Regions from separate parts of the Caulobacter sp. GW822-FHT01G02 genome, predicted to be linked through region 2. Evidence: riboswitches for the same ligand, from Rfam matches in the RefSeq annotation. Region 2 holds a riboswitch; the other holds the start of a gene.
What was found. Region 2 has a riboswitch for glycine ahead of gcvT (glycine cleavage system aminomethyltransferase GcvT). Riboswitches for the same ligand answer to the same signal wherever they lie in the genome.
Positions count from the first base shown of each region.

Region 1: linked by a shared signal. The riboswitch ahead of AC1RNC_RS25075 (TonB-dependent receptor domain-containing protein) and the one ahead of gcvT (glycine cleavage system aminomethyltransferase GcvT) in region 2 are both predicted to bind glycine.

Region 1 is NZ_JBXAON010000012.1:57,090-72,155, reverse strand. It holds gene AC1RNC_RS25085 (response regulator transcription factor) at 1-308, opposite strand, end outside; gene AC1RNC_RS25080 (ABC transporter substrate-binding protein) at 397-1,431, shown strand; glycine riboswitch at 1,697-1,785, shown strand; glycine riboswitch at 1,789-1,880, shown strand; gene AC1RNC_RS25075 (TonB-dependent receptor domain-containing protein) at 2,011-4,725, shown strand; gene AC1RNC_RS25070 (S9 family peptidase) at 4,810-6,762, shown strand; gene AC1RNC_RS25065 (amidohydrolase family protein) at 6,815-7,795, shown strand; gene AC1RNC_RS25060 (MBL fold metallo-hydrolase) at 8,295-9,257, opposite strand; gene AC1RNC_RS25055 (hypothetical protein) at 9,569-10,621, shown strand; gene AC1RNC_RS25050 (TonB-dependent receptor) at 10,831-14,073, shown strand; gene AC1RNC_RS25045 (adenosine deaminase family protein) at 14,140-15,066, shown strand, end outside.
Region 2 is NZ_JBXAON010000007.1:204,900-219,965, reverse strand. It holds gene AC1RNC_RS20600 (SDR family oxidoreductase) at 1-335, opposite strand, end outside; gene AC1RNC_RS20595 (winged helix-turn-helix transcriptional regulator) at 404-817, shown strand; gene ftrA (transcriptional regulator FtrA) at 831-1,790, opposite strand; gene AC1RNC_RS20585 (rhodanese-like domain-containing protein) at 1,878-2,309, shown strand; gene rnhA (ribonuclease HI) at 2,306-2,755, opposite strand; gene thrB (homoserine kinase) at 2,752-3,705, opposite strand; gene ispH (4-hydroxy-3-methylbut-2-enyl diphosphate reductase) at 3,857-4,804, opposite strand; gene AC1RNC_RS20565 (Tat pathway signal sequence domain protein) at 4,972-5,688, shown strand; gene argS (arginine--tRNA ligase) at 5,685-7,487, shown strand; gene AC1RNC_RS20555 (zinc-dependent metalloprotease) at 7,570-10,068, shown strand; glycine riboswitch at 10,259-10,349, shown strand; gene gcvT (glycine cleavage system aminomethyltransferase GcvT) at 10,514-11,626, shown strand; gene gcvH (glycine cleavage system protein GcvH) at 11,642-12,007, shown strand; gene gcvPA (aminomethyl-transferring glycine dehydrogenase subunit GcvPA) at 12,078-13,424, shown strand; gene gcvPB (aminomethyl-transferring glycine dehydrogenase subunit GcvPB) at 13,421-14,998, shown strand.

The sequences.
Region 1 (15,066 bases), on a different contig from region 2:
TTGAGCACATAGTCGTCCGCGCCCATGTCCAGGCCGGCGATGCGATCGCGCACCGCGTCGCGCGCGGTCAACATGACGATCGGAGTCAGCACGCCCTCGCGGCGCAGCCGGCCCAGGATCTCGAAGCCGTCGATGTCGGGCAGGCCGATGTCCAGGACGACGGCGTCGAAGTCGGCCCCATGCGCCAGGGCCAGGGCCAGGGCGGCCTCGCCGGTTTCGGCGCAGACGGGCTCGTGACCTTCGCTCTCCAGCGTCGCGGTCAGGGAGCGACGCAGAGGCGGATCATCCTCGACAACCAGTATCTTCATCGGGGATGTAGGAACCGAACACGCAGGGGAGGTCATCATCCGACGCCGATTGCCTCATCAGGTCAAGAGACGCGGGCCCGTGGCGATCATGGCGGCGCTGGCCTTGACGGCGGCCCTGGCCGGCTGCGCGCCGAAGTCGATCGGACAGGCGACCAGCGGCTGGGATATTCGCGCCGCCGAGCGCGAGGGCGAGCTCGTCGTCTATCTCAACACCGATGTCCACCAGGTGATCGGCGAGGGCTTCCGCGAGCGCTTTCCCAAGATCAAGGTCCGCTTCGTCGAGTTGGCCGCCAAACCGATGCAGGCGCGCCTTATCGCCGAGACGGACGCGGGCGCGCCGGTCGCCGATGTGGCCTGGAGTTCGTCGATGGACATCCAGGTCAAGCTGATCAACGACGGCTACGCCCAGACCTATCGCAGTCCGGAGGCCAAGGGCCTGCCGGCCTGGGCCGTCTGGCGCGACCAGGGCTTCGGCGTGACGGCCGAGCCGATCGTCTTCGCCTACAACAGGAAGGCGCTGAAGGAGTCGGAGGTGCCGCGCAGCCACGCCGCTTTGCTGGCGGCCCTGCGCGCCGACCCCGAACGCTGGCGCGGCAAGATCGCCATGTACGATCCCGAAAAGAGCGGGGTCGGGTTCATGTACCTGTCGAGCGACCTGCAGGCCTATCCGGACGCCTGGCCCTTGTACGACGCCTTGGCCAAATCGGAGCCGGGCCTGTTCGTCCCGGGCGCGCCGCTGCTGACCAGCCTGTCGGGCGCGCACGATCTGGCCTACGACATGAACGGCTTCTACGCCGACTGGTGGGCGCGCCATCGCAACGCCGACATCGGCTATGTCGTGCCCAGCGACTATCACCTGTCGCTCTCGCGCGTGGCCTTCATCACCCGTTCGGCGCCGCATCCGAAGGCGGCCCGGGTGTTTCTGGACTATCTGATGTCGGACGAGGGGCAGAGGCGACTGGCCCAGGCCAGGCTGACGCCGATCCGCCCCACCGGCGGCGCGCCGGCGCTGGGCGCGGCCGGCCGGCCGATCCGTGTCGGTCCCGCCCTACTGGCCAATTTCGACCAGGGGCGGCGCGCTGAATTGCTGGCGCGCTGGAAAGCCGCGTCCGCCGATCGCTGATGCTGCTTAAATATAGTCCAGAGTTCGCCTAAAAAATAATCACATCCGGCCAGGTTCACGAAAGCTTCGCGGTTTTCGCCCCTGGTCCCGATCAGCCCAAGCTGTCACCGACCTGTCACCTTCGCGGATCGCGCGGCGACGGACGAACGCGCGTCGTGCCCACCGGTTGAGCTCAGGGGGATTCCTTTCGTCCTCATCGCGCGCCGGGCAACATTGTACCGGATTTCGACGCTTTGACGCGATGGGGCGAGCCGGTCGTACTGGCCTGGCTCTCGCGGAAGAGATCGGGTCAGCCCGACGCCGAAGGCGCAACCGCCCCGGAAACGCTCAGGCAACAGGGACCGCAGAGCACGAGGACGCTGGAAAGCAGGACCGCTCCACAAGTGAGCGGCCTCGCCGAAGGAGCAAGGGCGCGACCGCGCCTGAATCTCTCAGGCCAAGGGACAGCGGGGGCAGAGGAACCGCCTGGCGGAGTCCGGGAAGGCGCGCGTCTTCCCGAGCGACGCGACCGACGCGACCGAACAAGCGGGCGCGCGGGAGAGAGCGACTGTCGACTGCTGAAACATAGGGGATCTTACTTTGACCATTTCACGCCAAACTCGCCGGGGACTGCTGCTGGGTTGCAGCCTGGTTCCCGCCGTCCTGGCCCTGCACGGCGCCGCCTTCGCTCAGGACGCCGCCCAGGGCTCCGCCAAGACCGACGACACCAGCGTCGGAGAGATCATCGTCACGGCCTCGCGCATCGACCGCGCCGGCTTCGAGGCGCCCACCCCGACGGTGCGGGTCACCGCCCAGGACTTGAGCGTCGGCGCCCGCCCGAACATCGCCGCGGCCCTGAACGACCTGCCGCAGTTCCGCGCCACGACGTCGGCCCAGACCACCGGCACCAACACGGGCGCGGGCAACGCGCCGGTCGACCTGCGCGGCCTCGGCATCAGCCGCACCCTGGTGCTGCTGGATGGCCGCCGCTTCTCGGGCGACAATGACCTGAACCTGATCCCTAGCGTCCTGACCAAGGGCGTCGACGTCGTGACCGGCGGCGCTTCGGCCGCCTGGGGCTCCGGCGCCGTGGCCGGCGTGGTCAACATCAGCATCGACCGCACGTTCACCGGCCTGAAGCTGGGCGTGGAGGCGGGCGAGTCCTCGTACCATGACGCCAAGCAGGTCCGCCTCGAGGCGGCGGCGGGCAAGAGCTTCGCCGACGGCCGCGGCCACTTCGTGATCGGCGGCGAATACATCGACAACGACGGCGTCATCCCGAAGAACAGCCGGCCGAACATCGGCCGCTGGGCCACGGTCTCGAACGGCGCGGGCCGCTTCGTGCTGGCCCCGGACGTCGGCTTCTCGAACGCGGCCTACGGCGGCCTGATCATGTCGGGCGTGCTGAAGGGCCAGGCCTTCAATCCCGACGGCAGCCTGCGCACCTTCAACGCCGGCACGGTGATCGGCACCAACTCGGTCGGCGGCGAAGGCCCTTCGAACGACGACCTCTCGCCCCTCGTCACGCCGCAGAAGCGCTACGCCGCCATGGCCAGCGTCACCTACGACCTGACCGACAAGATCAAGATGACGGCCGAGCTGCGCCGCTCGCGGATGTGGAACAACTACATCTGGTTCGGGGACCACAACCGCGGCAACCTGACGATCAAGTCGGACAACGCCTATCTGCCGACGGCGGTGAAGTCGGCCCTGGCGGCGGCGGGACAGACCTCGTTCACCATGGGCCGCTTCAACACCGAGGCCTATCCGACGATCGACTTCGAGCGCGTTTCGACCCAGGGGACTATCGCGTTCGACGGCGCGTTCGGCGACGGCTGGCGCTGGAGCGCCTACTACAGCCACGGCGAGAACGAGAACAATATCGACACCCCTGGGTTCTTCCTGACCCAGAACTACGCCAACGCCGTCGACTCGGTGATCAGCCCGACCACCGGCCAGCCGATCTGCCGGGTCGCCCTGACCAACGCCTCGACCAACTGCGTGCCGATCAACCTGTTCGGCCAGGGCGCGCCCTCGAAGGCGGCGCTGGATTATGTGACCGGCACGCCCAGCCAGCGCGAGACCAGCAAGCTGGACGTCGGCGGCTTCAGCCTGCGCGGCGAGCCCTTCAGCCTGCCGGCCGGCCCGGTCTCGGTCGCCGTCGGCGCGGAGGCCCGCAAGGAGTCGGTCAATCGCACGGTCGGCGCCCTGGACGCGGCCAAGGCCTTCACCACCTTCAGCTTCTCGGCCATGGCCGGCGACTACAGCGTCAAGGAAGCCTTCGCCGAAGTGCTGGTGCCGGTCGTCCGCGACGTGCCCGTCTTCAACAAGCTGGAAGTCAACGCCGCCGCGCGGGTGTCCGACTACAACACGACCGGCTCGATCTGGTCGTGGAAGCTGGGCGCCACCAACGAGTTCTTCCCGGGCTTCCGGGGGCGGATCACCAAGTCGCGCGATATCCGCTCGGCCAACCTGACCGAACTCTTCACCACCAGCACGACCGGCTACAACACCATCGTCGACCCGAAGACCAATTCCAGCGTCTACGTGCTGACCAATGGCGGCGGCAATGCGAACCTGACGCCTGAAACGGCCAAGACCTTCACGACCGGCTTCGTCTATTCGCCGCCGGCCCTGCCGGGCTTCAACATCTCGGTCGACTATTTCGACATCGACATCGACAACGTGATCACCACGGTCTCGGCGCAGGACATCGTCACGCGTTGCGCCAACGGCAATGCCGACATGTGTTCGCGGGTCACCCGCGACGCCACCGGCGGGATCTCGCGGATCGTCTCTACCTATGTCAACCTGGCCAACTACAAGACCGACGGCGTCGACGCCGAGATCTCGTACGCGACCAATCTCGACCGCCTGATCCCCGACGCGCCCGGCCGCATCCGCGCCCGCTGGCTGATGACCTGGGTCAACAGCCTGACCACCAACGACGGCGTCAGCAAGATCGAGTACGTCAAGTCGCAAGGCTATTCGTTCGGCCTGGGCACGCCCAAGAGCCGGATGACCGCGGCGCTCGACTGGTCGGGCAAGGTGTTCAGCGCCAACCTGCGGGCGCGCTACATCTCGCCGGGCACGTACAACCGAACGGTCGACCTCGTGAACGGCCACATCAAGGCCTACACCTATGTCGACCTGGGCGTTCAGGCGAAGCTGCCCGAGGTCATGGGCCATGAGGTCGAGCTCTACGCCAACGCGACCAATCTCTTCGACAAGGACCCGCCCGTCTCGTCGCTGTACTCGCCCTACTACGACGTGATCGGTCGCTATGTGACCGTCGGCGCGCGGATGCGTTTCTAAGCCCGCCCGACATCGCGCCGCCGGTTGCTTCCCCTAGCTCCCCCCGCCGGCGGCGCTCCCCCTTTCTTCAGAGGCATTCTCCAGATGATCTCTCGTCAAGCCTTGGCGCTGGCCCTTTTGGCCGCCGCCGTCGCGACTCCGCTGGCCACGCCTTTGGCGGCCCAGACCGTCGCGCCGCCCGCCGCCATCGTCGTCGACGGCGCGCCGGCCATTCCGCAAGAGCTGGTCGCGGCCGCCGCGCCGTATCTGCAGGCGCGCCACGCCAACTTCCTGGGCTGGAACACCGCCGACCGCTCGATGCTGATCAAGACCCGCTTCGGCGGTTCCGATCAGGTCCACGTCGTGGCCAAGCCCGAGGGCGACCGCCGCCAGATCAGCTTCGAGAACGAGCCGATCCTGGCCGCGGCCCTGTCGCCCAAGGGCGGGACGCTGGTGATCCAGAAGGACAAGGGCGGCGACGAGTTCTATCAGCTCTACGTGCTGGAGGCCGGCCGTCCGCGCCTGATCACCGACGGCAAGAGCCGCAACTGGTTCGGCGCCTGGTCGCCGGAGGGCAAGCTCGTCGGCTACGCCTCGTCGCGCCGCAACGGCGCGGACATGGACCTCTATGTCGTCGACCCGAAGGACCCCAAGACCGACCGCCTGGTCGCCCAGGTCACCGGCGGCGGCTGGAACGTCGCCGACTTCTCGGCGGACGGCGCCAAGGCGCTGGTGCTGAACCGCATGTCGGTCAACGAGGCCATGGTCTACGAACTGGACCTGGCCAGCGGCAAGATGAAGCCCCTGACCGATCCCAAGGCCAAGGTCTCGTACGTCGATCCGAAATACGCCCACGACGGCTCGGTCTGGCTGACCTCGAACAAGGGCTCCGACTTCCAGCGCCTCGGCAAGCTGGACGGCAAGGGCGGCTTCGTCCCGGTCTCCAAGGAGCCGCGCTGGGACGTCAGCGACTTCGCCGTCTCGCCCGATGGTTCGTTCGCGGTCTACGCCATCAACGAGGCCGGCGTGTCGCGCGTGCGGGTGCTGGACCTGGCCACCGGCGCGGTGCGCCCGGTGACGGGCCTGCCGGCCGGCGTGATCCCCTACAGCATCGGCGCGGCGATCGACATCGCGCCGTGGGGCGAGATCGGTCTCAGCATGGCCTCGGCGAAGGTGCCGGGCGACGCCTTCTCGATCGATCCCAAGACCCTGGCCGTCACCCAGTGGACCCACAGCGAGACCGGCGGCCTGGACCCCAGCCTGAACGTCGAGCCCAAGCTGGTCGAAGTCGCCAGCTTCGACGGCGAGAAGGTCTCGGGCTTCCTCTATCAGCCCGACCCGGCCAAGTTCCCCGGCAAGCGCCCGCTGATCGTCGACATCCACGGCGGTCCGGAAGGCCAGACCCGGCCCGACTTCCTGGGTGGGAACAACTATCTGCTGAACGAACTGGGCATCGCGCTGTTCTTCCCGAACGTACGCGGCTCCACTGGCTATGGCGCGCGGTTCGTCAATCTCGACAACGGCCCGTTCAAGCGCGAGGACTCGGTGAAGGACATCGGCGCCTTCCTCGATACGCTGGAGAAGAACCCGGCCCTGGACGCCAGCCGCTTCGCCGTCAACGGCGTCTCGTACGGCGGCTACATGTGCTACGCCTCGGCCACGCACTACAGCCCGCGCCTCAAGGGCGCCAACTGCTACGTGGCGATTTCCAACTTCGTCACCTTCCTGGAGAACACCCAGGCCTATCGCCGCGACCTGCGCCGGGTTGAGTACGGCGACGAGCGCGATCCCAAGCAGCGCGAGCAGTTGATGAAGATCTCGCCGCTGACCAGCGTCGACAAGATCACCACGCCGCTGCTGGTGGCCACGGGCGGGACCGACCCGCGCGTGCCGCCGACCGAGGCCGACCAGATGATCAAGGCCGTCCGCGCCAACGGCGGTTCGGTCTGGCACATCCTGGCCAAGAACGAGGGTCACGTTTTCCGCAAGAAGGAGAACGACGACTACTATTTCTGGACCAGCATCATGTTCTGGCGAAAGACGCTGCTGGGCCAGTAGGGCGGGCGAGGGCGCGGGACCGAGGTTCCGCGCCTTTTCCCTGGAAGGATTGATGACCTTGTCGAGCCTTTTGCGTTGCGCGACCGCCTTGGCGCTGTTGCTTTCGAGTGGCCGGGCTTGGGCGGGGCCGGCGATCGACCACCACATGCACGTCCATTCGCCGGCGATCCTCGAGATCCTCCCGGCCTATTGCGCCAGCCCCAAGCGCAAGAGTCCGTGCGACCCGCGCTTCACCGCGCCGCTGACCGCCGCCGACGCCCTGAAGGCGATGGACGGCGCGGGGATCAAGAAGGGCTGGCTGATGTCGACGGCCTATCTGGCCGAGAGCCCGCTGGGCCCGCCCCAGCCGGACGCCGCCCGGGTGGTGCGCGAGGCCAATGACTTCACGGTCGCCCTCGCGCGGAGCCGGCCCGATCGTTTCGCCGCCTTCGTCAGCGTCAATCCGACGGCCCCCGACGCCCTGGCGGAGATCGCCCGCTGGAAGGGCGACCACGCGGTGACGGGGCTGAAGCTGCACCTGACCAATTCCGGCGTGGACCTGCGCGATCCGGCCCAGATCGCCAAGCTGGCGGCGGTCTTCCGCGCCGCGGCCGCCAACGGCTGGACGATCATGATCCACATGCGCACCGGCGAGGCCGACTATGGCGCGCGGGACGTCGAAGCCTTCATCGACCAGGTCCTGCCGGCCGCCGGCGGCCAGCCCGTCGTCATCGCCCACGCGGCGGGTTGGGGCGGGATCGACGCGGCGACGCTGGACGCCCTGGGCGCCTTCGCCAACACATTCGAGAAGGACCCGGGTCGCGTCCGCAACGTCCGCTTCGACTTGGCCCAGGTCTTCAAGGACAATGCGACGCCCGAGGACCGCGCCCGGATGGCCGCCCTGATCCGCCGGATCGGTCCGGATCGTTTCGTCGCCGGGTCTGACTGGCCCTTCGCCGGTGACCTCAAGACCTACTTCGCCACCGCCTATGCGGGGCCAGAACTGTCGCCTGAGGCGTGGGCGAAGACGCTGGCTGGCTCTACGGGCAACTAGGTCGGTGGCTGATGTCGGCCTGAACAGACATGATTTCGGGCCTTGGCTCTTGAAGCGGCCGAACCTCGTTTCTGCGTTCACCCATATCCTCAAGCCCGCGCGGGTCGCCGGCGCTGGTCGTTGATCGATTCGACATTCGCCGCGGGCCATCGGCGGCGATGAGCCTGGCTCCGGCCGGATCGCGGTCGAGCACGTCATACGGCCCGATCCTGTCGTGACGCGCGACGCTCGACTGCCAATCGGTCACTCAGCCCGTGCCTCGCGTTCGCGCAATATGATTGAACGGCAACCTCAGCGGTTTGGTCGCGACTTATTTTCTTCCAGATACGGTCGGAGGGCTCTCAGAAGGAGGCCTGTGAGGGCTTCATGCCTTCGCGGGTTTTGAGAGATCCAATCACCTGGCCCGGCTTGCGCCGGGCCTTTTTCGCGAGGCGGGTGAACGCCTGACGGGCGAGGGCCTCGGACAGATGGTCGACGCGAAGGCTGCGTGATCCGGCGGCTAAAGAGCGTATTTGCGCCCTTCCTCCGCGATCATGAAGTTGAAGAAGCCGATCTTTTCGAGTTGCCGCTCTACCAACGTACGGCTCGATCGCGCCGCTCCCGAAGGCTTTATGTGGGTGACGAGTATCGGCAACGCCCGCATGCGAGCGTCGTCCTGCGTCATGCCGCGCAACGTCTCAAGCTCGGTGTTCAGCCACATCGGGGTCAGGTGCCCGTAGAGCCGGGCGGCTGGAACCGGGTCGGGGTACGAGACCTCGATCAGCATTCCCCGCAGCCGCCCCTGCCGCACCAACGGGGCCACGGCGCGCCAAAGATCTTCCAGGTTCGTCGAGTGTTCGACCGCGTCGGGACCCGTGTCGCCCAGGCAGAGGAAGGCGTCCGGTCCGCTCCGGAGCAAGAACGCGGTCGACGTCACCCCTCCGTGTGACAGCGGGTAGGCCGTGACGGTCATGCCCGTTCCAGCGATCGGCGTGGGCGTCCCGCCACGTTCCAGGTCCTTGTAGTGATATTTGCCGATGTGTGGCGGGGGGCCGCGGTCGCCCATGTTGGGCCATGCGACCCAGTTGAAATAGTGATCCGCGAGCGCCTGGTTCACCTGCGGCAGGCCCATGATGTCCTTCTTGGTGTCGTCTGGAGACGCCAGCACAAGACCCGCGACATGGTCGAGGTGGGCGTGTGTGATCAGATAGGCGGCGATGGAGTCCATCACCTGTCCGCGCGAGTCCGCCCCTGGGTAGCGGCCCTTGCGCACGGCCCGATCCAGGCCCGAAGCAAGCGTGCCCGCGTCGCACATCACGCCCGACCGGTTCCCATGGGCGACGATATGGTAGGCGCTCGTCGGCTCTTCCACGCCGCCGTTGACGCCTAGCGCGACGACCTCGAAGGCGGACGGCGGCGGCGCGGCCGCCGAGAGCAGGAGAAGCGCCGGAAGAAGCGCTCGTGGAAAACCTCGACCTTGCATGACGCCCAGTCTCGAAAAGATCTGAAGCATGTCGCGCCGGGAGCGGGATGGCCAGGCGTATGGGGCTTGGCGGCGTCGCCGCCGGCGAGCGGCCTCCTGGCGCTGCCCTAAGCAGCAGGGCGGGCGCAGGGTTGCCCGGTCCGGCGTCACATGAAGTAAGAATTTATTTCCACTCTCCCGCTCGCTTGACCGGCGCGCGCCCGACGCCATTGCATCCGACCAGAACAAGGGTTTCAGCGTCCCCGGCGATCCGCCGCGGCGCCGGGGTCTTCGCGTAGCGTTACAGGGCCGAGTTGGGGGAATTTGCGATCATGTTGAACTTGTCCGCCTGGACACGCCGATCCCTTTTGGCCGCGGCCTTCGCGGGGGTGACGGCGACGTCGGCCCTGGCGCAGGCGCCGGTTTCGCCGCCCGCCGCGTCCGCGGTCACCGCGCCCATCCCGATCCGGGTCGTCGTCGTCACGGCCTATGCGCTGGAAGACAAGGCCTGGATGGCCAAGGCGCCCCAGACTCTGGACTTCCCCAACGGCGTCGCGCCGCTGGGTTACGATCCGGCGAAGGGCGTCCTGATCGTCCGCACCGGCGTGGGCACCAACCATGCGGCCATCACCACCTTCGCCCTGGCGACCGATCCGCGCTTCGACCTTTCCAAGGCTTACTGGGTGATCGCGGCCATCGCCGGGGTCAATCCGAACGAGGCCTCGCCCGGGTCGGCGGCGTGGATCGGCAACGTCATCGACGTCGATTTCGGCAAGTGGGTCGATCCGCGCGAGGCCCCGCCGGAATGGACGGGCGGCTATCCGCCGTTCGAGCCGCCGCGCGCCGACCGCCCCAGCAGCGTCTACTATCCGCTCAACGTCGGCCTGCGTGACTGGGCCTATGGGCTGACGAAGGGCATTCAGCTTCCCGACACCGACGCGCTGAAGACGGCGCGGGCGCGCTTCTCCAGCTATCCAAACGGCTCCAAGCCGCCCTTCGTGCTGACTGGCGACGAAATCTCCGGCCAGGCTTACTGGCACGGCGAAATGCTGACCAAGCGCTACGCCAAGCTCGCCACCGACTTCAGTGGCGGCAAGAGCCGGTTCGTGATGACCGCCATGGAGGACACCGGCGTCGCCAACGCGCTGCGGCGGCTCACCGTGGTCGGCAAGGCCGACTACGATCGGCTGGTCGTTCTGCGCACCGCCAGTAACTACTCGCAGCAGGCTCCGGGCGAGAGCCCGGTCGACAGCATGAACCGGCCATATGCCGGGGTCGGCGACGCCGCCGCCTACGCCGCCCTCGTGGTGGCCGGCAAGGTCGTCGACGAGCTCTCGGGCAACTGGGCCGTCTATCGCGACAAGATTCCCGGCGACGGGAAGTAACGACCTGAAACGGCGGATCGGCCCTGGCGGTCGGTCCAGCCGCGAGGACGCGTCAAGTGTCCCGACCGTTGGGGGAAACACCGCAAACTCCGCTTCACGGTTCGCCGCGCGCATTGGCGCGTAGGCGCGGCCATAGGCGCGGCGGGCGTAACGACTTCAGTTCGGTGTGGCTCGGGGGGACCGTGGCCCACCATCTCAAGGGGACCCAAATGCGACATCTTTATGCCGCGAGCGCCATCGCGCTCGCCTTGGCGGCCACCGGAACGACGGTCGTCGCCCAGGAGACGACCTCCTCGATCCGGGGCTCGGTGACCGCCGGCGGCGCGGCCGCCGTCAACGCCAGCGTCAGCGCCGTGCACGAGCCCTCGGGCACGACCGCGAACGCCACCACCAACAGCGCCGGCGCCTTCAACCTGACCGGCCTGCGTCCAGGCGGCCCCTACACCGTGACGGTGACCGCGCCGGGCTTCCCGCCGGTGACCTCGCAGAATCTCTTCCTGAGCGTCGGTCAGCCTTATGTCCTGCCGATCGCCGTGGGCGACACGCAGGTCGACGCCCTGGTGGTGACCGCCACGCGGGCGGAAAAGAGCGGCCCGCTGGTCACGGTGTTCGATCGCGACAGCATCGCCAGCGTAGCCTCGGTGTCTCGCGATATCCGCGACATCGCCCGTCGCGATCCGTTCGCTTCGTTCAACCCCAGCACCCGCGGCGTTTCGATCGCGGGCCAGAACGGCCGGACCAACCGCTTCTCGGTCGACGGCGTGCGCTTCTCGGACAACTTCGGCCTGAACCAGGGCGGCCTGCCCAGCGCGCGCGGCCCCATCCCCTTGGACGCGATCGAGCAGCTGTCGGTCAAGATCGCGCCCTATGACATCTCCGAAGGGGATTTCCAGGGCGGCTCGATCAACGTCGTTCTGCGCTCGGGGGGCAACAAGTTCACCGGCGCCGCCGGCTATACCTATTCGGACGACAGCCTGATGGGCACGAAGTCCAAGGGCAGCAGCTTCTCGCAGGAGATGACCTCCAAGACGCGCAACGCCTTCATCTCGGGGCCGATCATCAAGGACAAGCTGTTCTTCGCGTTCGCCTACGAGAAGCTCGATGAGACCGTCCCGTCGGTCTTCGGCCCGCCCGGTTCGGGCAACGCCATTCCGAACCTGACCCAGGCCCAGGTCGATCAGGTCACCTCGATCGCCAAGTCGGTCTACGGCTACGACACGCTCGGCGTGCTCACCAGCCGTCCTGAAAAGGACAAGAAATGGACGCTGAAGCTCGACTGGAACATCAGCGACAACCAGCGCCTGTCCTATTCGACCATCCAGAACAAGGGTGAGACGGTCGCGCTGAGCGGCGGCACCTCGTCGATCACCTCGCCGGGCCTGGGCCTGGGCTCCTACGCCACCCATGAGCCGGAAAAGGTCGAGACCCACGTCCTGCAGCTGAACTCCCGCTGGACCAACGCCTTCAGCACGGAGGTGCGGGTCAACTACCGCGACTCGATGAAGGTCCCGATCTCGTTCGGCTCGCCAGGCTATAGCGATATCACCGTCTGCCTCGACCCGGTCGCCGTCGGTTCGCTGAACCAGTGCACCCAGACGGGGACGCCGCGACTGGTCTTCGGCACCGAAGCCTTCAGCCAGGCCGACGTCGTCGGGCAAAAGCAGTACGGCGCCGAATTCGTCGCCCGCTACAATCTCGGCGACCACGCCTTCAAGCTGCACGCGTCCTACAGCCGGCTGAAGATCAGCAACACCTTCGTGGCCAACTCGCTGGGCACCTACTATTTCGACTCCCTGGCGGACTTCCAGGCCCGCCAGGCCGGCCAGCTTTTGTACCAGTACTCGATCACGGGCAAGCTGTCGGACGCCAGCGCCAGCTTCGACTATGATCAGCTGACCTTCGGCGCTCAGGACAGCTGGGACATCACGCCGGAGCTGAACGTCACCGCCGGCGTCCGTTTCGACGGCTACGAGATGAAGGACAAGGCGCCGCTCAAGACGTCGTTCGTCAATCGCTACGGCTTCGCCAACAACGCCAATATCGACGGCAACCTGGTTGTCCAGCCGCGCGTCGGCCTGACCTGGCGGCCGACCGATCGCCTGACGGTGCGCACGGGCGTGGGCCTGTTCAACGGCGGCGCGCCAGACGTCTTCGTCGGCAACAGCTTCTCGAACGCCGGGGTGTTCACCAACACGGTCACGATCGGCCGCGCCGTCGGCGGTACGGGCTGCACCATCCCAGCGACGGTGGCCAACGCCGCGGCGATCTGCGCGGCGGCCCTGAACAATGTCCAGGGCAACAAGATCGACCCGCTGGTGTCCAGCTACCTGCAGACCAACACCTCCGCCCTCGGGGCCTCGCCGACTTCGTTCATCCTGCCGACCTTCAAGCTGCCGGCGCAGTGGAAGACCAACCTGTCGGTCGACTACGTGGCCGATCTGGGCGAGCGACTGGGTGACGGCTGGCGTTTCGGCGCGGACCTGTTCTATGGGCGCGCGGACTCCGCCGCCTACTATACCGACCTGCGCCTGACCAAGGTCGGGACGGCGCCCGACGGTCGCGCGATCTATGCCGACACCTACACCAATACGGCCAACAGCGACCTGGCCATGCTGAGCACCGACAAGGGCAAGTCGGTCATCGCCGTCGCCCGGGCCAGCAAGTCCTTCGACTTCGGCCTGGATACCGGCGTCAGCTATACCTACTCCAACGTGAAGTCGCTGTCGGACATGGGCAGCTACGCCTCGGGCGGTTCGACGGCCAGCGGCACCTATGGCGGCCAGCCGATGGTCGATCCGAACCAGCCGGCGTATGGCCGGTCCAGCTACGAGGTGCGGGACAACTGGAAGTTCAACATCGACTACGCCCACGCCTTCTTCGGCGACTACAAGACCAGCTTCAACCTGTTCGGGGAACTGCGCTCGGGCTCGCCCTACAGCCTGACGATGAACACCACCTTGTCCAACAGCCGCTCGACCCTGTTCGGCACGACCGGCGGCTCCAACCGCTACCTGCTGTATGTGCCGGATGTGTCGAGCATCACCGCCGACTCCAAGGTCAGCTATGCCTCTACGGCGGTCTACGAGGCGTTCCGCGACTTCGTGCGGGCCAACGACCTGAGCCAGGGGGTGATCGGCAAGAACACCGAAAAGTCCCCAGACTACTTCAAGGTCGACCTGCACGTCGAACAGGAGGTGCCCGCGCCGTTCCTCGGCTCGGCTCGGTTCAAGCTGTTCGGCGACGTCGAGAACCTGCTGAACCTGATCAACAGCGACTGGGGCTCCTACCGGACCTACAACCCGCTGACCTCGGTGGTGAACGTCGCCTGCGCCCAGCAGGCCGGCTCGAGCTGCAATCAGTATTCCTACACCGCCTTCACCAAGCCGACCCTGCAGCCGAACGCCCAGCTGGGCGTCTGGCGGGTCCGCCTGGGGGCCCGCTTCGAGTTCTAGTTTTTACCGCTTAAGCTTCGGCCTCGGCGTTCGCGCCGGGGCCGATTCCATATTAGGGGGCAGCGCATGATGTCCGCATCCATGAGGGGCGTTGCGGCCCTGTTCGCCGCCAGCTGCCTGGCGTCCGCCTGTCCGGTGATCGCCGGGACGCCCGCGGACAGCGAGCTCGACGCCCTGTTCGCCAAGGCGGCGACGTCGCCACCGTTGCTGCGCATTCTGTTGACCAAGCTGCCCAAGGGCGCGGACCTGCACAACCACGCGGGCGGCGGCACCTATGCCGAGGACTTCATCGCCTGGGCCGCGGCGGCCGATGGCTGCTTCTCCACGTCGACCCAGTCCCTGGTATCGGCCCCTTGCGCCGGCGAGGCCAACGCCGATCGGGTTGCGCTGAAAGGCCTGCCCGAGCGAGACCCCGACCTCTACAGCGACATCGTCGATGCGCTCTCCACCCGCCGCTTCGAGCAGGGAGTAGGCGATCCGGAAATCTCCGGCCATCGTCGTTTCTTCCGCACCTTTGGTCGCTCGGGACGGGGCGGCGGCGAGGACCGCGGCGTGCGGATCCAGGCCGAGGCTCTACGCCAGGCCGCGCTCGACAACACCCTGTATCTAGAGCTGATGGCCGGCTCGAGCGCCTCGCGCGGGGTGATCGAGGCTTCGGCCGCCATCCCGTGGTCCGATCCCTGGGGCCGGACGGCCGACGGCTCGCCGCCCCAGCGCCTGGACGCCAGGATCCTTCAGGCCCGTCTCGACCAGCTGAAGCCGGCCATCGCCAAGGCCATGCCGGCGGCGATCGCCGGGGCCGACGCCAATGACAAGGCCATCGCCGCCCTCAATCGATGTGGGACTGCAAAGCCCGAGCCGGCCTGCGATGTGACGCTGCGCTATCTGCTGTCGATCTCGCGCCAGCGCCCGCCGGAGGTGGTGTTCGGCCAGATGGCCGCCGCCTTCGCCCTGGTGAAGGCCGATCCGCGCTATGTCGGGATCAATATCCTG
Region 2 (15,066 bases):
AGGACCAGCGGCGAGGTGTCGGCGCGCAGGATGCTGGTATAGGCGATCCGCGTCACGCTGGCGGCCTGCGCGGCCTCGATGACGGCGCGGTGCTGGGGCAGGCGCTGGCCAACCTCATTGCCGGAGATCAGCAGTAGGGTGTCGACGCCTTGGAGCGCCGGGCCGAGGGTCTCGGGCCGGGTGTAATCGGCGGCGCGCGCGGCCACGCCCAGGTCGGCGGCCTTGGCCGGATCGCGGACCAGGGCGAGGATGTCGCCGGCCGGAACGCGCGTCTTGAGGCTTTTGACGACGAGGCGGCCCAACTGGCCGGTGGCGCCGGTGATGGCGATGGTCATGATCGTTCTCCCGATGGGGTGTGATGGGACCGATCTGGGCGCCTTGCTTACTTTTCGTAAGTACCCACATGAATGTAAGCATGAAAGAAAATTCGCCCCCTGCCGCGCCGCTCTCCGAGAAACTGCTACGCGGCGACCTGATGGCGCCCGACTGTCCGTCGCGCGCGGTGCTCCAGCACGTGACTAGCCGCTGGGGCGTGCTGGCGCTGATGGCCCTGGAGACGGGGACACATCGTTTCAGCGAACTTCGCCGGGGCATCGGCGGGGTCAGCGAGCGGATGCTGGCCCAGACCCTGCAGCAGCTGGAAGGCGACGGCTTCGTGCGCCGCGTGGCCTACCAGGTTGTGCCGCCGCATGTGGAGTACAGCCTGACGCCCCTGGGCCTGGAGGTCGCCGAGAAGGTGCGCGGCCTGGCCGACTGGATCGAGCTCAGTCTCGGCCGGATCCTGGTCGGCGAGCCAGAGGACGCGCCGGTCATCTAAACCCTCTTTACCCTCAGGCCTTGGCGAACCGCGCCCGGTACGCGCCGGGCGTGGTCGAGAACTGGCGGCGGAAGTGATGGCGCAGGGCCGGGGCGCCCAGGCCCACGGCCCGCGCGACCTGCTCGATCCCGGCCGTCGAGCTCTCCAGCAGGTCCCGCGCCCGGTTGAGGCGCTCGGCCAGCAGCCAGCGGGCCGGGGTCTCGCCGGTGGCGGCCTCGAAGCGGCGCAGGAAGGTCCGCTCGCTCATCCCCGCCGCGCCGGCCAGGGCCTTGATCGTGTGGTCGCCGGCCAGATCGGCGCGCATGCGGTCGAGGATCGGCGAAAGCCGCGAGGCCTCATGCGCCACGGGCACGGGCCGCTCGACGAACTGGGCTTGGCCGCCGTCGCGATGCGGCGGCATGACCAGACGGCGGGCGACGGTGTTGGCGGCTTCGGGCCCGAAGTCGCGGCGGATCAGGTGCAGGCCAAGATCGATGCCCGCCGTGCTGCCGGCCGAGGTCAGCAAGTCGCCTTCGTCGACATAGAGCACGTCGGGCTGGACTGCGATCGCCGGATAGCGCTGGCGCAAGGCGTCGGCATAGCGCCAGTGGGTGGTGGCCCGGAGTCCGTCCAGCAGACCCGTGGCCGCCAGCACGAACACCCCCGAGCAGATCGACATCAGCCGCGCGCCCCTGGCGTGGGCCTTTCGCAGCGCCTCGATCAGTGGCGTGGGCGCGGGATGATCGATCCCCCGCCAGCCGGGCGCGACGATGACGCTGGCCTGTTCCAGCAACTCGAGCCCGCCGTCGCCGACGATCCGCACGCCGCCCAGGCCCTTCAGGTCGCCCGGCTCCACGGCGGCGGTGGCGAAGCGGTACCAGTCCGCGCCCATCTCCGGACGCGGCAAGGCGAACAGCTCGACCGCCACGCCATATTCGAAGGTGCAGAGGCCGTCATAGGCGAGGACGACGACAAGAGGCTGACGGTTTGGCATGATCTTTACGGTCGATGTCGATCTCGCCAGCTAACGCGTACGGTCGCGCCAAGGCAAGTCTATCGGCGTCAACCGTTGGAGACCGTCATGAGCCCCAAGCCGAGCTATGTGTCCGAGATCCCCGCCGCGTCCTCTCGAGACGCCGCCGCCCACTTCGCCGCGCGGCTGTCGCTGGAGACCGATTGCGCCGACGTCGCCGCCGCCCTGCAGGCGGGCGAGGTCGATTTCGTCCTGCTGCATGTCGTCGGCTCGCCGCAGGCCTATGCCCGCCGTCACGTGCCGGGCGCGATCCACCTTCGCCACGCCGACATGACCGCCGAGCGGATGGCGCAATGGCCCGCCGACACCCTGTTGGTCGTCTATTGCGCCGGCCCGCACTGCAACGGCGCCGACCGCGCGGCCCTGAAGCTGGCGAGGCTGGGCCGACCGGTGAAGCTGATGATCGGCGGGATCACGGGTTGGGAAGACGAAGGCCTGCCGTTCGTGAGCGGCGAGGAGCCGGGCGTTCTCGAGGCCTAAAACACCCTCGGATTGGCCTGGCGCAGGCCTTCGTTGGCCAGGGCGTCGGCGCGTTCGTTCAGCGGATGGCCGGCGTGACCCTTGACCCAGCGCCAGTCGACATCGTGCCGCTCGCGGGCGGCGTCGAGGCGCTTCCAAAGGTCGTCGTTCTTGACCGGGCTCTTGTCGGCGGTCTTCCAGCCGCGCGCCTTCCAGCCGCGGATCCACTCCTGGATGCCCTTCATCACGTACTGGCTGTCGGTATGCAGCTCGACCTTGCAGGGGCGGTTCAGCAGCTCCAGCGCCTGGATGGCGGCCATCAACTCCATGCGGTTGTTGGTGGTCGCCGGCTCGCCGCCGCAGATCTCTTTCTTCTTGTCGCCATAGAACAGGATGGCGCCCCAGCCGCCAGGACCCGGATTCCCCTTGCAGGCCCCGTCGGTATAGATCGTGACCTTGGGCGTCATGCGAACAGCACGAGGCCTTCGCGGTGGACGGCCAGCTTGCGCTCGTACTCCAGCGGGTCCTTGGGCTTTACGAGGGCGCCGGCGGGCGTCGAACCCCAGTCGGCCAGGCGGGTCAGGAAGAAGCGGATGGCCGCGCCGCGCGCCAGGATCGGCAGGGCTTCCTTCTCGGCCGGGCTCAGCGGCCGGCGGCGCTCATAGCCGTTCAGCAAGGCCTTGGCGGCGGTGATGTTGAAGCTGCCGTCAGGTTCGAAGCACCAGGCGTTCAGGGTGACGGCCACATCGTAGGCGTAGCTGTCCTCGCACGCGAAATAGAAGTCGATCGCCGCGGCGAACTTGCCGTTCGACTCGAAGAAGACGTTGTCCGGGAAATAGTCGGCGTGGATCACGCCCGACGGCAGGTTGCGCGGCCACATCAGGGCCAGCTGCGCCAGGTCGCTGTCGATGGTCGCCGACAGGCCGGGCTTGAGGTCCTCGGCGGCCTTGCGGTGCTTGGAAAACAGCGGCGACCAGGCGCTTTGGCCCAGGTCGTTGGCGCGGCGGCCGGGATAGCCCTCGCCGGCCAGATGCAGCCAGGCCAGTCCCTCGCCGGCTTCGCGGCAGTGGGCGACGGTGGGCTTGCGCACCGACAGGCCGGGCAGGAACTCGACGATGGCGGCCGGCTTGCCGCGCAAGGTCGCCAGGGTGGCGCCCTTGCGGTCCGGGATCGGCCGGGCGCTGGGATAGCCCCTGTCGGCCAGCCAGGTCAGCAGGTTCAGGAAATAGGGCAGATCGTCGGCCCTCACCCGCCGCTCGTAGACGGTGAGGATATAGCGACCCTTCTCCGTCTCGAGCAGGAAGTTGGAGTTCTCCACCCCCTCGGCGATGCCCTTGAAGGCCAGGGGCAAGCCCAGGTCGTAGCCCGCCAGGAAGGCTTCGAGTTCAGCGTCGGTGATGTCGGTATAGACGGCCATGGCGTCGGGATGCTCGACGGGAGGCCGGCGGTCAAGGGTGTGGGCAGCCCTCGTCCTTCGACAGGCTCAGGATGAGGGCTACTTTTGGCGCCGCTGCGGTAGAAACCTCATCCTGAGCTTGTCGAAGGACGAGGTTTCGGCTCCGCCCAGTTTAGGCCGTCAGCAGCCTCGGCAGCTTGAACGTGATCGTTTCGCGGGCCTCGACCAGTTCCTCGACGGTGGTGTCGAAGCGCGCCGAGATGGCGTCGATGACGCCCTGCACAAGATCCTCCGGGGCCGAGGCGCCGGCGGTCAGGCCCACGCGCGAGACACCGTCGAACCAGGTCCAGTCGATGCCGTTGGCGTCGTCGATCAGATAGGCGGCGGTGGCGCCGGCCTTCAGGCCGACTTCCTTCAGGCGCACTGAGTTGGACGAGTTCTTCGAGCCAACCACCAGCACCAGTTCCGACTGCTCGGCCAGGTGCTTGACCGCGTCCTGGCGGTTGGTGGTGGCGTAGCAGATGTCTTCCTTGTGCGGAGCGGCGATCCCGGGGAAGCGCTCGCGCAGCAGGGCCACCATGTCGGCGGTGTCGTCGACCGACAGGGTGGTCTGGGTCAGGAAGGCCACGTTGGCGGCGTCCTTGGGTTCCCAGGCGGCGGCGTCCTTGATGTCCTCGATCAGGGTGACCGAGCCCTCGGGCAGCTGGCCCATGGTGCCGATGACTTCCGGGTGGCCGGCGTGGCCGATCAGCACGATCTCGCGGCCGGCGTCATAGTGCTTCTGGGCCTCGACGTGGACCTTGGAGACCAGCGGGCAGGTGGCGTCCAGATAGATCATCTGGCGCGATTGGGCCTCGGCCGGCACCGACTTGGGCACGCCGTGGGCCGAGAACACCACCGGGCGGTCGTCGGGGGCCTCGGACAGTTCCTCGATGAACACCGCGCCCAGGGCCTTCAGGCGGTCGACCACGTGGCGGTTGTGGACGATCTCGTGGCGCACATAGACCGGCGCGCCGAACTTCTCGACGGCGCGTTCGACGATCTGGATGGCGCGGTCCACGCCGGCGCAGAAGCCGCGCGGGCTGGCCAGCACGAGCGAGATCGGGCGACGAACCGGCATGGGGGCGGGCGTATGGGCGTTCATGGGCGGAAACTAGTCGTTCGGATGGTCCGGCGCCAGGAGTCTGCGTCGTTGCGACGTCACGCATATGCCTTTATCAGGCTGCATGACGCCGAAGGGGCTGCATGGTCCCGCTTGGCTCTTCTTTTTCTCGAACCGGACGTTTCATGCGCCGCATTCTTCCGCTCGCCCTCAGCGCCATGATGGCCGTCTCGTTCGTCGCGACGGCGACGACTGTTCATGCGCAGATGGGGCCCGGCGGCGGCCAGGGCGGTGGCCCCGACGATGACGGCGGCGCCGCGAAGAAGAAGAAGCGCGACGAGGAGTGGAACCAGCCCAAGGCGCCGCTGCAGCAGCTGCGCAACGCCGGCCCGTGCCCCTATGTGAAGGTGCTGTACGACGCCAGCCGCTATGTCGAGTTCAAGGACGGCAAGGAAGCCGCCAACCAGGCCGGCTTCACGGGCGAGATCCAGAGCATCTCGTCGGGCTGCGCCTACAAGGCCAACGAGCCTATCAGGATCCGCATCGAAGCCCTGTTCCAGCTGGGCCGCGGCCCGCAGGCCGAGGGCGACAAGCACGTCTATCGCTACTGGGTCGCCGTCACCGAGCGGAACCAGTCCGTGATCGCCAAGGAATATTTCGACCTGCCGGTGACCTTCGCGCCTGGCAAGGATCGCGTATACGCCACCGACACGATCGAGCAGATCACCATTCCGCGCGCCGATGACAAGGTCAGCGGCAGCAACTTCGAGGTCCTGTTGGGCTTCGACGTGACCCCGGAAATGGCCGCCTTCAACCGCGACGGCAAGCGCTTCCGCGTCAATGCCGGTCAGGCCGCACAGGCTCAGCAAGCTGGGCAAGCAGGGAACACCACCAAGCAATGAACGATTTGAAGCGGTCCCTGAGCGAGGCGGCCGCGGCCGCTTTCCAGGCCGCCGGACTGCCTCCCGAATTCGGACGCGTCACCGCCTCCGACCGTCCCGACCTGGCTGATTTCCAGTGCAACGGCGCCCTCGCGGCCGCCAAGAGCGCCAAGCGCAATCCGCGCGAGATCGCCGTGCAGGTCGTCGATATCCTCAAGGGCGACCCGCGCCTGGCCTCGGTCGAGATCGCCGGAGTCGGCTTCATCAACATGCGCGTCAGCGACGAGGCCCTGTCGGCCCGCGCCCGCGAGATCGCTTCCGACGATCGCGCCGGCGCCCAGCTGCTGGAAAGCCCGCGCCGGGTGCTGGTCGACTATGCCGGCCCGAACGTCGCCAAGCCGATGCATGTGGGCCACCTGCGCGCCTCGATCATCGGCGAGTCGGTCAAGCGGCTGTACCGCTTCCGCGGCGACGACGTGGTGGGCGACGCCCACTTCGGCGACTGGGGCTTCCAGATGGGCCTGCTGATCAGCGCCATCATGGACGAGGACGCGTTCATCAACGCCCTGATGCAGAAGCTTCCCGAGGCTCCGCGCGGCTTCAGCGCCGCCGACGAGGCCAAGGTGATGGCCGAGTTCGAGAGCCGCATCACCCTGGCCGACCTCGACCGCATCTATCCGGCCGCCTCGGTGCGCCAGAAGGAAGATCCGGCGTTCAAGGAGCGCGCCCGCAAGGCCACCGCCGAGCTGCAGAACGGCCGCTTCGGCTATCGCCTGCTGTGGCGTCACTTCGTCAATGTCAGCCGCGTGGCCCTGGAGCGCGAGTTCCACGCCCTGGGCGTCGACTTCGACCTTTGGAAGGGCGAGAGCGACGTCAACGACCTGATCGAGCCGATGGTCCGCCAGCTGGAGGACAAGGGCCTGCTGGTCGACGACCAGGGCGCCCGCATCGTCCGGGTGGCCCGCGAGGGCGACAAGCAGGACGTGCCGCCGCTGTTGGTGGTGTCGTCGGAAGGCTCGGCCATGTACGGCACGACCGACCTGGCGACGATCCTGGACCGCCGCAAGTCGTTCGACCCCCACCTGATCCTCTACTGCGTGGACCAGCGCCAGGCCCTGCATTTCGAGACCGTGTTCCGCGCCGCCTACCTGGCCGGCTACGCCGCCGAGGGCTCGCTGGAGCACATCGGCTTCGGCACCATGAACGGTGCGGACGGCAAGCCCTTCAAGACCCGCGCCGGCGGCGTCCTGAAGCTGCACGACCTGATCGAGATGGCCCGCGAAAAGGCCCGCGAGCGCCTGCGCGAAGCCGGCCTCGGCGCCGAGCTGACCGAAGAGCAGTTCGAGGACACCGCCCACAAGGTCGGCGTCGCGGCCCTGAAGTTCGCCGACCTGCAGAACTTCCGCGGCACCTCCTACGTCTTCGACCTCGACCGCTTCACCAGCTTCGAGGGCAAGACCGGACCGTACCTGCTGTACCAGTCGGTGCGGATCAAGAGCGTGCTGCGCCGCGCCGCCGAGGCCGGCGCCGTCGCCGGTCGCATCGTGATCCGCGAACCTGCCGAGCGGGACCTGGCCATGCTGCTGGACGCCTTCGAGGGCGCTCTGCAGGAGGCCTATGACAAGAAGGCCCCCAACTTCGTGGCCGAGCACGCCTACAAGCTGGCTCAGTCGTTCTCGAAGTTCTACGCGGCCTGCCCGATCGTCAGCGCCGACACCGAGGAACTGCGCGCCTCCCGCCTGAGCCTGGCCGAGACCACCCTGCGCCAATTGGTGCTGGCCCTCGACCTGCTCGGCATCGAAGCGCCGGAACGGATGTAGGGTTCGAGTCCCTCGCGGCGGTTGCAATCGCCGCGAGGGCGCACGACAGTCCCGGCCGCGCTTGCGTGTGTCGGGAGGGGTTATGAACAAGTCCGTGGTCGCCATGTTGATGGCGAGCGCCTGCGTCAGCGCGATCGCCGCGCCGGCCTTCGCCGAGAAGGCCAAGCCCAAAACCAACAAGTTCGCCGACGCCACCGCCGGCCTCGAACGCAAGGACGGCCTCCTGCCGGTGTTCGTCGACAAGAAGGACGGCAAGATCCTGGTGCTGCTGCCCAAGCCGGGCGCGGACGGGATCGCGGGGCGCTATATCTACCAGACCTATCTGCGGTCGGGTCTGGGCTCGAACCCGACGGGTCTGGACCGCTCGGCGCCGGGCGACACCCAGATCATCGCCTTCCGCCGCGTGGGCGGCAAGGTCATCGCCCAGTTCGAGAACTGGGGCTTCTCGGCCGCGCGGGGTTCGGTCGACGAGCAGAAGGCGGTGGCCGACTCGTTCCCGATCTCCAGCGTCTGGTCGAACGCCATCGAGGCTGAAAGTCCGGACGGGGGCCTTCTGGTCGATGTGACCAGCTTCCTCACCCGTGACGCCCAAGGCGTCGCCAAGACGCTGAAGCGCGGCAAGCAGGGCGACTTCCGTCTGAACGACAGCCTGTCCTACGCCGACACGGGGGCGGTGAACGTCTTCCCGCTGAACGTCGAGCTGGAGGCGGTCGAGACCTTCGTCGGCGACGATCCGGGTTCGGAGGTTCGCGGCATCGTCCCCGACCCGCGCAACGTGACCCTGGCCCTGCACCACTCGTTCGTGGCCCTGCCCGAGCCGGGCTATCAGCCGCGCCAGAACGATCCGCGCGTGGGCGTGATCGACCACACCGTGGCCGACTATTCCGCGCCGCTGGGCGAGCCGCTGGTCTATCGGCTGGTCCACCGCTTCCGGCTGGAGAAGACCGATCCGACCGCCGCCCGCTCGCCGGTCAAGAAGCCGATCGTGTTCTATGTTGACCGCGCGGCGCCCGAGCCGGTGCGCTCGGCGCTGATCGAGGGCGGCCGCTGGTGGAACCAGGCCTTCGAGGCCGCAGGTTTCATCGACGCCTTCAAGGTCGAGCTGCTGCCCGAGGGCGTCAGCCCGCTGGACGCTCGCTACAGCGTCGTCAACTGGGTCCACCGCCAGACGCGCGGCTGGTCTTACGGCCACGCGGTGGTCGACCCGCGCACGGGGGAGATCATCAAGGGCGACGTGCTGCTGGGCTCGCAGCGCGTCCGCCAGGACCGGCTGATCTTCGAGGGACTGGAAGGCGCGGCGGCCACTGGCCAGGGCGGCCCCAACGATCCGATCGAGATCTCGCTGGCCCGCATCCGCCAGCTGTCGCCGCACGAGATCGGCCACTCGATCGGCCTGCAGCACAACTTCGCCGCCAGCACCTATGGCGACCGCGCCTCTGTGATGGACTATCCGGCCCCGAGGATCGCCATCAAGGGCGGCCAGCTGGACTTCTCCGACGCCTATGGGCGCGGGATCGGCGCCTGGGACAAGTTCGTGATCGACTGGCTGTATGGCGTCGCCCCGGCTGGCGTCGACGAGAAGGCCTGGCTGAAGGCCAAGGCCGACAAGAGCCAGGCCGACGGCCTGCGCTATGTCTCCGACGAGGATGCGCGCGGGCAGGACACGCCGCATCCGGTCGGCGCGGTCTGGGACAACGGTTCCGATCCGGTCGTCGAGCTCGACCATCTGATGGCCGTGCGCAAGATCGCGCTGGACCGTTTCGGCCTGGCCAACCTGCCCAAGGGCGGGTCGGTGGCCGATCTGCGCCGCGTGATCGTGCCGATCTATATCTTCCACCGCTATCAGGTCGACGCGACGGCCAAGCTGGTCGGCGGCGTCGACTTCACCTACGCCGCCGAGGGCGATGGCCGGGAGGCCAGCAAGATCGTTCCGCCCGCCCGCCAGGCCGCCGCCATCGACGCGCTGCTGAGGACGCTGGCGCCCGCCGCGCTGGACCTCTCCGACAAGACCCTGGATGTCCTGACCTCGGGCCAGTCGCAGGGCGCCGACAAGGCCAATGATGTCGAGACCTTCGGCCAGGGGCCGGTCTTCGACCTCCCCGCGACCGCCGACGTCGCCGCCGACCTCGTCTGGGGCGACCTGTTCGCGCCGGCGCGCCTGAACCGTCTCATGGAGGCCAAGCGCCGCGATCCGGCCCAGCCGGGTGTCGAGGGGCTGTTGGACAAGGCCCTGGCCTTCGCCGCCTTCGATGGCAAGGCGACGGGCCGCCAAGCCGAGCTGGCGCGTCGCGTCCGCCAGAGGATGGTGGTCAACCTGGCCAACGCCTTGGGCGACAAGGACCTGTCCCCGACCGCGGCCGCCGTGATCCGCGCGCGTCTGGCCGACTGGGGCAAGGGCCTCAAGGCCGTGACCGCAAGCGACGCCGCCGACCGCGCCCAGGCTCGCGCCCTGGCTGGCGTCGTCACCGATGAAAGCGGCGACCGCCTGGCCGGGCTGATCGAGGAAGGCAAGGCCAAGGTCGTCATCCCGCCCGGCCCGCCGATCGGCGAGGACGACTGGTTTGTAGGCTTGAACCTCTAAGTTGTCCGATCTCCCCGGCGAATGCCGGGGCCCAGATCGAAGCCAAGCGCGCTAGTGGTTCTGCTCGTCGCGTGGGCGCGAGCACGTCCGACTCTCATGATGAATCCGGGCCCCGGCATTCGCCGGGGAAATCGGAGTTGAAAGAAGCCGGTCCAGCTTGACTCTGAGGTGACCCTCCCGCATCACCCCGAAGACCCTCGCGGGAGACATCGGGATTCGCTCCCGAGGCCGAAGGCGCAACCGCCCCGGAAACGCTCAGGCAAAAGGACCGCGCGGGTTTAGGAACGCTGGAAAGAGGCCTCCCGAAAGGGCGGCTCGCCGAAGGAGCAAGGCCAAACCCGTCCGGCAGAGGGGCGAGGCCGGAATCTCTCAGGTCCAAGGGACAGCGGGGGCGACTTGCCGGCGGACGCCGGTCCCGTCGCCGACCCCGCTTGGAGCCTGTCCAGTGTCCGATCAAGACCTCAAGAAGACCCCGTTGTACGAGGCCCACGTGGCGCTTGGCGCGCGCATGGTGCCGTTCGCCGGCTACTCGATGCCGGTGCAGTACAAGGACGGGGTGCTGAAGGAGCACCTCTGGACCCGCGAGCACGCCGGTCTGTTCGACGTCTCTCACATGGGCCAGGCGCGTATCCGGGGCGAGAACCCGGCCAAGAGCTTCGAGAAGGTGGTCTCGGCCGACTACCAGGGCCTGAAGGCCGGCAAGCAACGCTATGGCGTGCTGCTGAACGCCGAGGGCGGGATCATCGACGACCTGATGACGGCGCGCCCCGACAACGACGGCCTGTTCGTGGTGGTCAACGGCGCCTGCAAGGACAACGACTACAAGATCATCGCCGAGGCCCTGGCCGGCGAGGCCACGGTGACCCGCCTGGAGGACCGCGCGCTGCTGGCGCTGCAAGGTCCGCAGGCCGCCGCCGTCCTGGCCGCTCATGTTCCGGAAGCCGCCGGCATGGTGTTCATGGACACGCTGGCCCTGACCGCCTTCGGCGTCGACGCGATCATCTCTCGCTCGGGCTATACGGGCGAGGACGGCTATGAGATCTCGGTTCCGGCCGACGCCGCCGAGCACATCTGGGACACCCTGCTGGCCGATGAGCGCGTCAAGCCGATCGGCCTGGGCGCGCGCGACAGCCTGCGCCTGGAAGCGGGCCTGCCGCTGTACGGCCATGACCTGGACGAGACGGTCTCGCCAATCGAGGCCGGTCTGAACTTCGCGGTCGGCAAGTCGCGCCGCGAGGCTGGCGACTATCTGGGCGCGGCCCGGATCGCCAAGGAACTGGCCGGCGAGCTGTCGCGCGTCCGCGTCAATCTGAAGGTGCTGGAAGGCGCGCCGGCCCGCGAAGGCGCCGAGATCGCCGACGAAGCGGGCAATGTCATCGGCAATGTGACCAGCGGCGGCTTCGCCCCCAGCCTGGGCTTCCCCATCGCCATCGGTTTCGCCCCGCCGGCCTATGCGGCCGTGGGGACGAAGCTCAAGGTCATCGTTCGTGGAAAGGCCGCCGCCGCTGAAGTGGTCGCCACCCCGTTCGTCGCCAACCGTTACGTCCGCAAACTCTAATCAAGGGCCCAGGCAATGCGTTTCACCAAAGATCATGAATGGGTCATCGTCCAGGGCGACGTGGCCACCGTCGGCATCACCGCCTACGCCGCCGAGCAGCTGGGCGACGTGGTGTTCGTCGAGACGCCCGAGGCCGGCAAGGTCGTCAAGCAGGGCGAGCAACTGGCCGTCGTCGAAAGCGTCAAGGCCGCCTCCGACGTCTACGCCCCGGTGTCGGGCGAGGTCGTCGAAGGCAATGCCGAGCTGGGCGATGCGCCGGAAACCGTCAACGCCCTGCCGGAAAGCGGCGGCTGGTTCGCCAAGATCAAGCTGAGCAACCCGGCCGAGGTCGACGCCCTGATGGACCGCGACGCGTACGAAGCATTCCTGAGCACGCTCTAGCTCCACCGCCGTAGACACCCCCCATCCCCGCCCCTTCCCCCATTGAGGGGGAAGGGAGAAGGACCGAAAGATGCGTTACCTCCCCCTGACCCCCGAAGACCGCGTCGAGATGCTCGGCGCGATCGGCGCCAAGTCGATCGACGACCTGTTCATCGACGTGCCGGCCTCGGCCCAGCGTTCCGGAACCGTCGACCTGCCGCTGCACGCCGGCGAGATCGAGGTCGAGCGCGAGATGGCCGGCCTGGCTCGTCGCAACCGCTCGGCGGGGGAGGGACCGTTCTTCTGCGGGGCCGGCGCCTATCGCCACCACGTGCCCGCCACGGTCGACCACATCATCCAGCGGTCGGAGTTCCTGACCAGCTACACGCCCTATCAGCCGGAAATCGCCCAAGGCACGCTGCAGGTGCTGTTCGAATTCCAGAGCCAGGTCGCGGCCCTGACCGGGATGGAGGTGGCCAACGCCTCGCTCTATGACGGCTCGACCGGCGCGGCCGAGGCGGTGATGATGGCCCAGCGCGTCACCCGCCGGAACAAGGCGGTGATGTCGGGCGGTGTCCACCCGCACTATGTCGAGACCATCGAGACCCTGGCCCACGCGGCCGGCGTCAGCACCCAGGCGATGGCCCCAGCGATCGACGCCGAGGACGCGGTGATCGCCGCCATCGACGCCGACACCGCCTGCGTCGTCGTCCAGACCCCGAACGTGTTCGGCACGGTCACCGACGTGACCCGGATCGCCGAGGCCGCCCAGGCGGCCGGCGCGCTGCTGATCGTGGTAACGACCGAAGCCGTTTCGTACGGCCTGCTGAAGTCGCCCGGCGAGATGGGCGCCGACATCGCCGTGGCCGAGGGCCAGTCGATCGGCAACGGCCTGAACTTCGGTGGCCCCTATGTCGGCCTCTTCGCCTGCAAGGAGAAGTTCGTCCGCCAGATGCCGGGCCGCCTGTGCGGCGAGACCATCGACGCCGATGGCAAGCGCGGTTTCGTCCTGACCCTGTCGACCCGCGAGCAACACATCCGCCGCGACAAGGCCACCTCGAACATCTGCACCAACAGCGGTCTCTGCGCCCTGGCCTTCTCGATCCACATGAGCCTGCTGGGCGAGACTGGCCTGCGCCAGCTTGCCGCCCTGAACCACCAGAAGGCGGTCGCCCTGCGCGACGCCCTGAAGGCCGTGCCGGGCGTCGAGATCCTGACCCCGCGCTTTTTCAACGAGTTCGCGATCAAGCTGCCGAAGGATGCGGCCGAGGTCGTCGAGACCCTGGCCGGCCATGGCGTCATCGCCGGCGTGCCGTTCTCGCGCCTCGACGCGGACGCGGGCCTGAACGACGTGCTGCTGGTCGCGGCCACCGAGACCACGCTCGATATCGACATCCCCTTCTTCGCCAAGATCCTCACCAAGGCGGTGGCCCAATGAGCATGAACAACGTCGGCCGCCCCACGCGTCCCGAAACCGCGAACGACGCCGCCACCGGCCACGAGACCCTGACCGGCGGTCGTGGTCTCCTTCAGGACGAGGCCCTGATCTTCGAACTGGACGGCTGGAACAAGACCGGCGTCGACCTGCCGGAAGCCGCCGCCCCGTCGAGCGACCTGGCCGGCCTGCTGCGCGCCGAGCCCATCGGCCTGCCGGGCCTGTCGGAGCCCGAAGCCGTCCGCCACTACGTGCGCCTTTCCCAGAAGAACCATGCCATCGACCTGGCGCTGTATCCGCTGGGCTCGTGCACGATGAAGCACAACCCGCGCCTGAACGAGAAGATGGCGCGGCTGCCGGGCTTCTCGGACATTCACCCGCTGCAGCCGCAGTCGACCGTGCAGGGCGCCCTGCAGCTGATGGACCGTCTGGCCCACTGGCTGAAGACCCTGACCGGCATGCCGGCCGTGGCCCTGACGCCGAAGGCCGGCGCCCACGGCGAGATGTGCGGCATGCTGGCCATCCGCGCGGCCCACGAAGCCAACGGTCAGGGCCACCGCAAGACGGTGCTGGCTCCGACCAGCGCCCACGGCACCAACCCGGCCACGGCGGCCTTCGTCGGCTACACTGTCGTCGAGATCGCCCAGACGGAAGACGGCCGGGTGGACATGGCGGACCTGGAGTCCAAGCTCGGCGACCACGTCGCGGCGATCATGGTCACCAACCCCAATACCTGCGGCCTGTTCGAACGCGACGTCGTCGAGATCGCCCGGCTGACCCACGCGGCCGGCGCCTACTTCTACTGCGACGGCGCCAATTTCAACGCCATCGTCGGCCGGGTGCGCCCGGGCGACCTGGGCGTCGACGCCATGCACATCAACCTGCACAAGACCTTCTCGACGCCCCACGGCGGCGGCGGTCCGGGCGCGGGTCCTGTGGTGCTGTCGGAGGCTTTGGCGCCCTTCGCGCCGACGCCCTGGCTGGTCCACGGCCACGACGGCTTCACCCTGGTCGAGCACGCCGGCGAAGAGGGGGCCAAGACCGCCTTTGGCCGCATGAGCGCTTTCCACGGCCAGATGGGCATGTATGTCCGCGCCTACGCCTACATGCTCAGCCACGGGGCCGACGGCCTGCGGCAGGTGGCCGAGGACGCCGTCCTCAACGCCAACTACATCAAGGCCCGCCTGAAGGACGTGATGAGCCCGGCCTTCCCGGACGGTCCGTGCATGCACGAGGCCCTGTTCGACGACAGCTGGCTGGAAGGCACCGGGGTGACCACGCTCGACTTCGCCAAGGCGATGATCGACGAGGGCTTCCACCCGATGACCATGTACTTCCCGCTGGTCGTCCACGGCGCGATGCTGATCGAGCCGACCGAAACCGAGAGCAAGCAGGAGCTGGATCGCTTCATCGAGGCGCTTCGCCTGCTCGCCGGCGCGGCCAAGGCGGGCGAGACGGAGCGCTTCAAGGGCGCGCCGTTCCACGCTCCGCTCCGCCGCCTCGATGAGACCCTGGCGGCCCGCAAGCCCCGGTTGAGGTGGAAACCTGTGGCCGCGGCGCCACTAGCCGCTGAATAGCAAATTCCATACCCCCCTTGCGACGGCAGGGCGCCTTTACGGCGCCCTGTTGTCTCCACATATCGGGG